DNA from 2 places in the Salinicoccus roseus genome. Region 2 is predicted to be linked to the other one. Evidence: predicted binding sites of a transcription regulator. Region 2 holds the regulator's gene; the other holds the start of a gene.

Region 1 (3,924 bases), on a different contig from region 2:
AGCCGCTCCATGCCAAGCGTCACCGCTCCTGTGGAGCCGGGCAGTGCAAAGATGACTGTCCGCCCCATCGTCCCGGCCACAGCCCGCGAGAGGATGCTCCGTGACCCGATATCTTCAGTGAAGCTCAGCATCCTGAAGATCTCACCAAACCCTTCGATTTCCTTGTCGAACAACGGACGCAGCGCTTCGATCGTCACATCCCGATGGGCGATGCCCGTGCCCCCGGTCGTGATGACGGCATCCAGTCCACTATCGACCATATGCTCGATGGCCTCTGTGATTTCAAGGGCGTCGTCCTTTACGATCATGTAGTCGCCCTCCCCAATGACAGCATTCAGCGTCTCCAGATGCTGAATGACCTTTCGTCCGCCTTTGTCGGTATCCTTCGTCCGCGTATCACTGATGGTGATGACGCCCACTTTGATGTCCCGATCGATTCTGCCGATGATGCTCATAGATATCCTCCTAGCCAAACAGTTGGTTGACGAGTGTTTTCGCCTTGTTCATTTCATCCAGTCCATGAATCAAGAGCCGCCCATTCCTGAAACATACGAACCGGTAGCCGTCATACTGGAATTCCTGGAAATACGGAGTCCGGTTCACCTTCGTGCCAAGACGGCCTACCGCATGATCCACCGCTGCTTCGGTGATCCGGTCATCCATCACCTGGACCGTATCCCTCCCGCACAGGCGCATCGCCACATCAGCCTTCATATCAAGGGCCGGGTAGGTCGGGGCTTCCCCGCATGTTTCGCAGGATGCCTCCTTCATACCGTCGATGCGGTATTTCATATGATCCATATCCCATACATTCCCGATACGCATGTAGAATGGCGCTTCGTACTGTTCCGTCAATATCTTCAGCGCTGTGGTGACCTGTTCGGCCACTGCCATCTGGACAGCCGGCGCGATGATGCCGGCTGTATCGCATGTCAATGTGGTCGTCGGCAGCACCGGCACGAGGCAGCGGTAGCAGGGCGTCGCCCCCGGGACGAAACCGCAGCTGCTGTAGGAAGCCTCCACACATGCCGCGTACACCCATGGCTTGCCGTACTTGTAGGCCACATCATTGATCAGAAGGCGTGTATCGAAATTATCGGTGCCATCCAGAAGAAGATCCGCCTCCTCTGCGAGATCTTCAAGCAGCGGCCCGTCACAATGTGCGATGTGGGCGTCGATTTCAAGATCCGGACGTATTTCCAGCAGCCTTTCCTTGGCTGCAATCACTTTCGGTTTCTTCTCGTCTGCATCCTTTTCCGTGTACAGCGTCTGGCGCTGCAGGTTGGAGTACTCCACATAATCACGGTCGATCAGTATGAGCTTCCCTACCCCGGCACGTGCCAGCAATTCACCCGAAAGAGAACCAAGCGCCCCGGTCCCGACGATGAGTACCGTACGGGACGCGATGAGGCGCTGTCCTTCCACTCCTATTTTATTGTATAGCATCTGTCTCGAATAACGTTCCATATTATCACTCTCATGCCAGTTCATTTTTCTTAAGATTACTATTCATGTAGAACATTGTAAACAAGGCGATGATACAGAATACGGCCAGGAGTATGAACCCGAGCGCATAGCTCCCTGTTAGATTATGCGTCTGGTCGATGACTATCGGCGGGAAGAAGCCTCCAAGTCCGCCCATCATGGCAACAAATCCGTTGCTGATGCCCGCCTGTTTGGAGAAGTATGTCGGAACGAATTTGAATACGAGACCGTTCCCGATTCCTGCACATACTGCAGCCAGCAGGCTGCCCACTGTAAACAGGAAGATGAAGTTGTACGTGAAGGCCAGAAGCAGCCCGGAAATTGCCAGTCCAACAAAAGTGATAATCAGGGCATGCAGTGCATTGAACTTGTCGCCGATCATCCCGCCCACCGGCCTGAGCAGTGTCGCTATAATGATGAATACCGCTGTCCTGACACCTGCATCAAGCGTGGTCAGACCAAACAGTTCCTCATTTGTAAGGAAGCTCGGCAGGAAGAGGCCGAACGCGACGAATGCACCAAATGTGATGAAGTACCACAGGTTGAAGAAGTAGAACTTGTAGTCCCTGATGACTTCCTTGAACTGTTTCGCAAGCGGAAGGTTCACCTTCTTCTCCTGCTTGTCTCCAAATATAAATTGCAGGATGGCGAAAAGTGCAAGTACTACAAGATAGGTCTGTACTGCTGCCTGCCAGCCGCCGAAGGCGAGTGCCAATGCAGGTGCCCCGAAGCTCGTCACCGCAGTACCGATGTTGCCCATTCCATATACACCGTTTACGAAACCATGCTTCTCTTTTGGATAGTATTTAGGAAGACTTGTAACACCAATACTGAATGTTGCACCACCGATACCTAGGAATACGGCTGCGATCATAAGATCCGTTACAGTGCTTGCAATACTCAGATAGAATACGGGAATCAGCAGGAATATGAAACTGAATAGGAATACTGTGCGCGCGCCTGTCTTATTTGCGAATATACCGAAAGGTATGCGCAATACGGAGCCAAGTATTACCGGCAGCGCAACGATGAGCGCCTGCTGTTCTGCAGCTTCCGGTATATCCTTTACAATTTCGGGGAATAGCGGCGCCAGCAGTGTCCATACCATGAATCCAGCGAGCAGGCTGAATGTATGGAGGATAAGCTGTTTTTTACCCATTTTTTCATTCATACGGACTAACCTCACTTACTTTAGATTGTGATTTATTATACAAATGTATTATATAATCTGTTGGCAATCTCTGTAAGAAGGGAAAACCCTACATTTGGGCAGCGGGGTCCCTATTCGGTAATCAGGGTGTTCACCTGCTCCAGAAGCACTTCTTCGTCGACTTCCTTGAGCACTTTATCGGCCATCGTAAACAGCACGGACTCCTCTTTCACCATATGTACCATCAGCACTTCGTATGCTTCCATGACATCCTTTACCATTTCATTCATGCTGTCGAGCGACATTTCATTCATATCGTGCATCGAATGATGGAAGAAGTGTTGGATATAGGCATCGATCTCCTGATGCTCTTCCTCTATTGAGAGGATCGGTCCCTGCTCCAGTCCGATGTAGGCACCGAGCATCGGGAAGAAATACTGCTCCTCCTTTGCCTGATGACGCTTCAGGGGCTTCTCGAACGCCGTCAGCTTCTCCCTCAGATCCTTTATGACCATGAGTCCTTCGAGGCGGCTTTTGACATCATCGTTTTCAAATTTGAGCACCAGCTGGAACCATTCATTCATCAGATATTTCAGGTACCTGTGCTCATTCTCCAATACACGCAATGCTTTTACTTTAAATTGAAACTGTTCCTGCTCTACCATTCCATTCACCTACATTCAAAAATCTATCAACTTTTTCTTCATGGCATATTCTACAAGTTCAGGGCGTGTGGAGAGGCTCAGTTTCTCCATGATCCTTGCTTTATGCGCTTCCACCGTCTTGACTGAAACGAACAGCATTTCTGCTATATCCTTATTGCCGTAGCCTTTAGCGACCAGCGGTAGGATTTCCAGCTCCCGCTTCGTAAGGATGCTGAAGGGTTCTCCCAATTTCTCCGGGAACTCTTCATCATTCAGAAGCTTTTCCATGTTCTCATCCATAAGGACCGGGTCGATATACCTTTCCCCATCGTGGACTTTCCTGATTGCCTTGATCAGTTCCTCATCTGGAGAGTTCTTAAGAATATACCCCTTTGCCCCGCTCCTGAATGTGTGCGTAATATATTCCTCATCGTCATACATCGTCAGAATAAGTATCTTTATACCAGGAAATGCATCATGGATGCGGCTGGCAGCAAAAAGGCCGGACTCTCCTGGAGGCATGCTGAGATCCATCAGGAGCACATCCGGCCCGAGTTCCTTCACCTTTTCGAAAGCCTGTCTGCCGTCAGCTGCCGTGCCGACCACTTCCATATCCGGCTGATAGTTGATCAGCATGCTGAAGCC
Region 2 (3,924 bases):
TCGCAGTCCGCCTCACCGATGATATAGCCCGACTGATAGATGTTCCAATAGTTGTTCCTGTACTTGTCGAGCCCCTGCGGACAGAACATGAATACCTGGTGGCCGTCCAATTCAAAATAATCCGGTGCCTCCCACATGAAGCCGAACTGGTCGAGTCCGGTCTTCAATTCACCCCTGTACTCGAAAGACGAAGGTGTCTCCCCTTCAAAGACGAGGAGGCGGCCGTAATCTTCCGGGGAAGCGGCCCCGAGCAGCATGAAATGCCTGCCATCCTCATGCCAGACTTTCGGATCCTTCATCAACCAGCCGTACTCGGGCGGTACGCCTTTGATGACCGGTACCGTCCTGCCCGGATGAAGGGCACCAGCCTGTGTTGTGAAGGGGGTATATTGCTGATACACCGTGTTCGAACGCACTTCAGTGTGGTAGAGGTGGATATCTTCTTCCATTACAAAAGCGGAGCCTGAATAGGCTCCGTCCGACAACATCTTTACTATTCCCCTGTTCTCAAAATAAACAAGGTCATCCGAAGTCACATGATATAGGCATCTCGTTCTTTTGTCGGCAAAGGGGGACCATTGATAGAAGATATGGTACAAGCCCTCGTGGTGGACGAATCCGGCAATCGAATTCATGCTGCCGGCGATGGGCTGTACATGGTATTTCTGCCTCCACTGGTCATCCTGTGCCTTTTCAAGCCGTTCATTCAATGAGTCATTGTCCGCTTCTCCCAACGCTTTAAACGCTTCAGTGTTCGAATCGAATTTCACCCTGAATACCTCCCTAGTCGGAATCCAAAGATTCTTCTATTGCCTTCTGTTCTGCCTTCAAATGCCTCCGATAGCCGATTTTTGAAATGTATATGCTGATTTCGTATAGTACGATCATTGGTATCGTCAGCATGATATGCGTCATCAGATCTGGTGGGGCAATAAGCGCCGCAATCACCAGCAGGATGAAATAGGCATACTTTCTGTTCTTCTTTAGGAACATCGGTGTCAACAGGCCAAGCTGTGTCAGGAAAAGCACCAGGATCGGCATCTGGAATATGACACCGAATGGCAGGACTGTCCTGAAGAGGAAGCCGAAATACTGGTTGATGCCGATGGTCGTCTCGATTCCCATATCTTCCGAAAGCTCGAAAGTGAACTGGATGATATAAGGGACAAGTACGAAGTAGCCGAAAGCCATGCCGATCAGCATGAGGATCATGACGATCGGTATGTAGCTCAGCGTCAACTTCCGTTCATTTCCGTACAATCCCGGTGCCACAAATGCCCACAGCTGGTACATGATGACCGGCAATACCACTACAAGACCGATTATGACGATCACGAGCAGATAGATCTTCAACGGGTCCGTGACCTGGAATGCGTGCATTTGGATCGACTCTGCCCATGGGGCATTCTGCATCTGGTATATCAGTGGCTTGGAGAGGAAAAACCCTATAATCAACGCGCCGACAAAGAAATACATGACAATGAGCAGACGCTTCCTCAACTCTTCCAGGTGCTCGGTAAATTCTTTTTTTTCCGAGTCTGTCATCTTACTTTTCACCTCTTTAAAAAAAGGTGGCTTTCGCCACCTCCAAATCTCTATACTTTTGTTTCTTCAGCTTTTTCAACTTCAACTGCTTCAATTTTCTTCGGCTGCTTTTTTCTCTCGAGTTCTTCTTCTTCGTCATCATCGTCCGTAGCAAGGCCCTTGGTTGCGTCTTTAAATTCCTTTAAAGTGGAGCCCATTGCGCGTCCGAACTGAGGAAGCTTCTTGGGTCCGAATATGATCAATGCTACCACAGCGATTACAATCATACTTGTCGGCCCTACTGCCATAAGCGTCCCCGGCATAAACATTTCGAGCATATTACCCCTCCTAGATATGTTTCATATAAAAGAATAGCGCCTGCAATTCAACACTCAAATCTATATTGTGTACATAGATTCCATCATTTACGTCCAATCTGATAGGTGTGAAGTTGAGTATACCCTTGATGCCCGCATCTACAAGCCGTTCAGCCATCGCCTGGCTGACCTCTGCCGGCAGGGTGAGTATCGCAACGTCTATGTTATGTCTACTGACCATATCTTCAAGTTCATCTGGATGATATACTAATGTATCGTTGATGGATGTTCCAACAATTTCATCATTGCTGTCAAAGGCGGCAACTACGTTCATTCTATCATTTATATTACTGAATTTGTAGTTTAATAACGCGCTGCCCAGATTGCCGGCACCAATGATCGCAACATTCTTCACTTCATTCCCCTGGATGTGTTCCATGAAGAAGTTCAGAAGGCTTTTGACATTGTAGCCGTACCCTTTTCTGCCAAGCTCCCCAAAATAGGAGAAGTCTCGCCTTATAGTGGCAGAGTCAATATCCAATGCCTCACTGATCTCTCTGGATGAGACTCTGTCCACACCGGATTTTTCAGAGTTCTTAAAAAATCTATAGTATAAAGGGAGACGTTTCATAGTTGCATTTGGGATTTTCTTTTTACTGTTCAAATGTCCCACACCTCGTTTATTACACTCTGTTGATATATTATAGCATATCTCGATTTTCATAGTGTAGTCAATGCCGTTTAATTTCATCGTTTTTTTAATTTATTTATTGTAGACTTGAAGAAAGTGAGGTAATGAATATGATAGTGATGCAATTGGGAAATGTAAAGAAATCATTCGGTACAGACATGATTTTTGAAAATATAAATCTTGAAATAAAAAAGGGCGAAACCGTCGGCATCGTCGGGAAGAACGGTGCCGGAAAGACCACGCTCATGAAAATGATGGCAGGCGAACTTGGGCTTGATGAGGGCCAGATCACCACTCCGAAAGGCATCTCCATCGGCTACCTGACCCAGCAGATGACACTGGAATCCTCCCAGACTGTGCGGGATGAAATGATGCGGCCGTTCTCGCACCTGCTCCGCATCCAGGAGGAAATGCAGAAAGTGACGACCTGGCTGGCAGAACATGACTACGACGATCCTGCCTACAGCGAGCAGGTGGAACGCTATGATACCCTGCAGAATTCATTCGAGTCGCAAGGAGGGTACACGATCGATGCACAGATCAAGACTGTCATCACCGGACTCAATTTCACCAAGGACGACCTCGACCGCAACGTAGATGCATTCTCGGGCGGCCAGAAGACACGCCTCGCCCTGGGGCAGATGCTGCTGTCAAAACCGGACCTGCTCCTTCTCGATGAACCGACCAACCACCTGGACATGGACACCGTGGCTTGGCTTGAACAGTACCTGAACAGTTTTACGGGTGCAATCGCAATCATCAGCCATGACCGCTACTTCCTCGACCGCACGGTCGATAAGATCTTTGAGGTGGAGATGAACCGCGGGACACTCTATCACTCGAACTATACAAAGTACGTGAAGGAAAAGGAAAAGAACTACAGCCTTCGCATGAAAGCCTATGAACATCAGCAGAAGGAGATCAAACAGCTCGAAACCTTCGTCGAAAAGAACATCGCACGGGCTTCGACGAGCAATATGGCAAAAAGCCGCCGCAAGAAGCTTGAGCAGATGGACCGGATGGATACGCCGCAGATCGACAGAAAAAGTGCACGCTTCTCCTTCGATATAAAAAGGGAGAGTGGAAACGATGTCCTCCGTATCAAGAGCCTCGACATCGGATATGAAGAGACGCTGAACAGCGGCATCACCCTGAACGTCGATAAGGGGGACCGGCTGGCGATCATCGGTCCGAATGGCATAGGAAAATCCACGCTCGTCAAAACCATTGCGAAGAAGCTGCCCCGTCATGCGGGAGAAATCATCTACGGCACGAATGTCTCCATCGGCTACTATGACCAGAAGCAGGCCGAATTCACCTCCAACAGGAATGTCCTCGAAGAACTGTGGCATGAATATCCGAACATGAATGAAAGTGATGTCCGTAAAGTGC

Evidence for each region. Region 2 encodes Rex, which represses fermentation and respiration genes when NADH is low (regulators of the CRP and FNR family bind a similar motif). Its sites were predicted from a motif close to TTGTGAAATATTTCACAA; they were not measured.
Region 1: EDC33_RS06675 (nitrate/nitrite transporter) is a predicted target of Rex. The motif match lies at 2,682-2,699, and genes of this name have one in related genera.

Annotation. Positions count from the first base shown of each region.
Region 1 is NZ_RKQJ01000001.1:1,311,710-1,315,633, forward strand. It holds gene EDC33_RS06665 (MogA/MoaB family molybdenum cofactor biosynthesis protein) at 1-455, opposite strand, end outside; gene EDC33_RS06670 (ThiF family adenylyltransferase) at 466-1,467, opposite strand; gene EDC33_RS06675 (nitrate/nitrite transporter) at 1,478-2,656, opposite strand; gene EDC33_RS06680 (hemerythrin domain-containing protein) at 2,767-3,300, opposite strand; gene EDC33_RS06685 (response regulator) at 3,316-3,924, opposite strand, start outside.
Region 2 is NZ_RKQJ01000003.1:348,826-352,749, forward strand. It holds gene EDC33_RS10915 (glycoside hydrolase family 32 protein) at 1-770, opposite strand, end outside; gene tatC (twin-arginine translocase subunit TatC) at 784-1,545, opposite strand; gene EDC33_RS10925 (twin-arginine translocase TatA/TatE family subunit) at 1,596-1,832, opposite strand; gene EDC33_RS10930 (redox-sensing transcriptional repressor Rex) at 1,873-2,565, opposite strand; gene EDC33_RS10935 (ABC-F family ATP-binding cassette domain-containing protein) at 2,643-3,924, shown strand, end outside.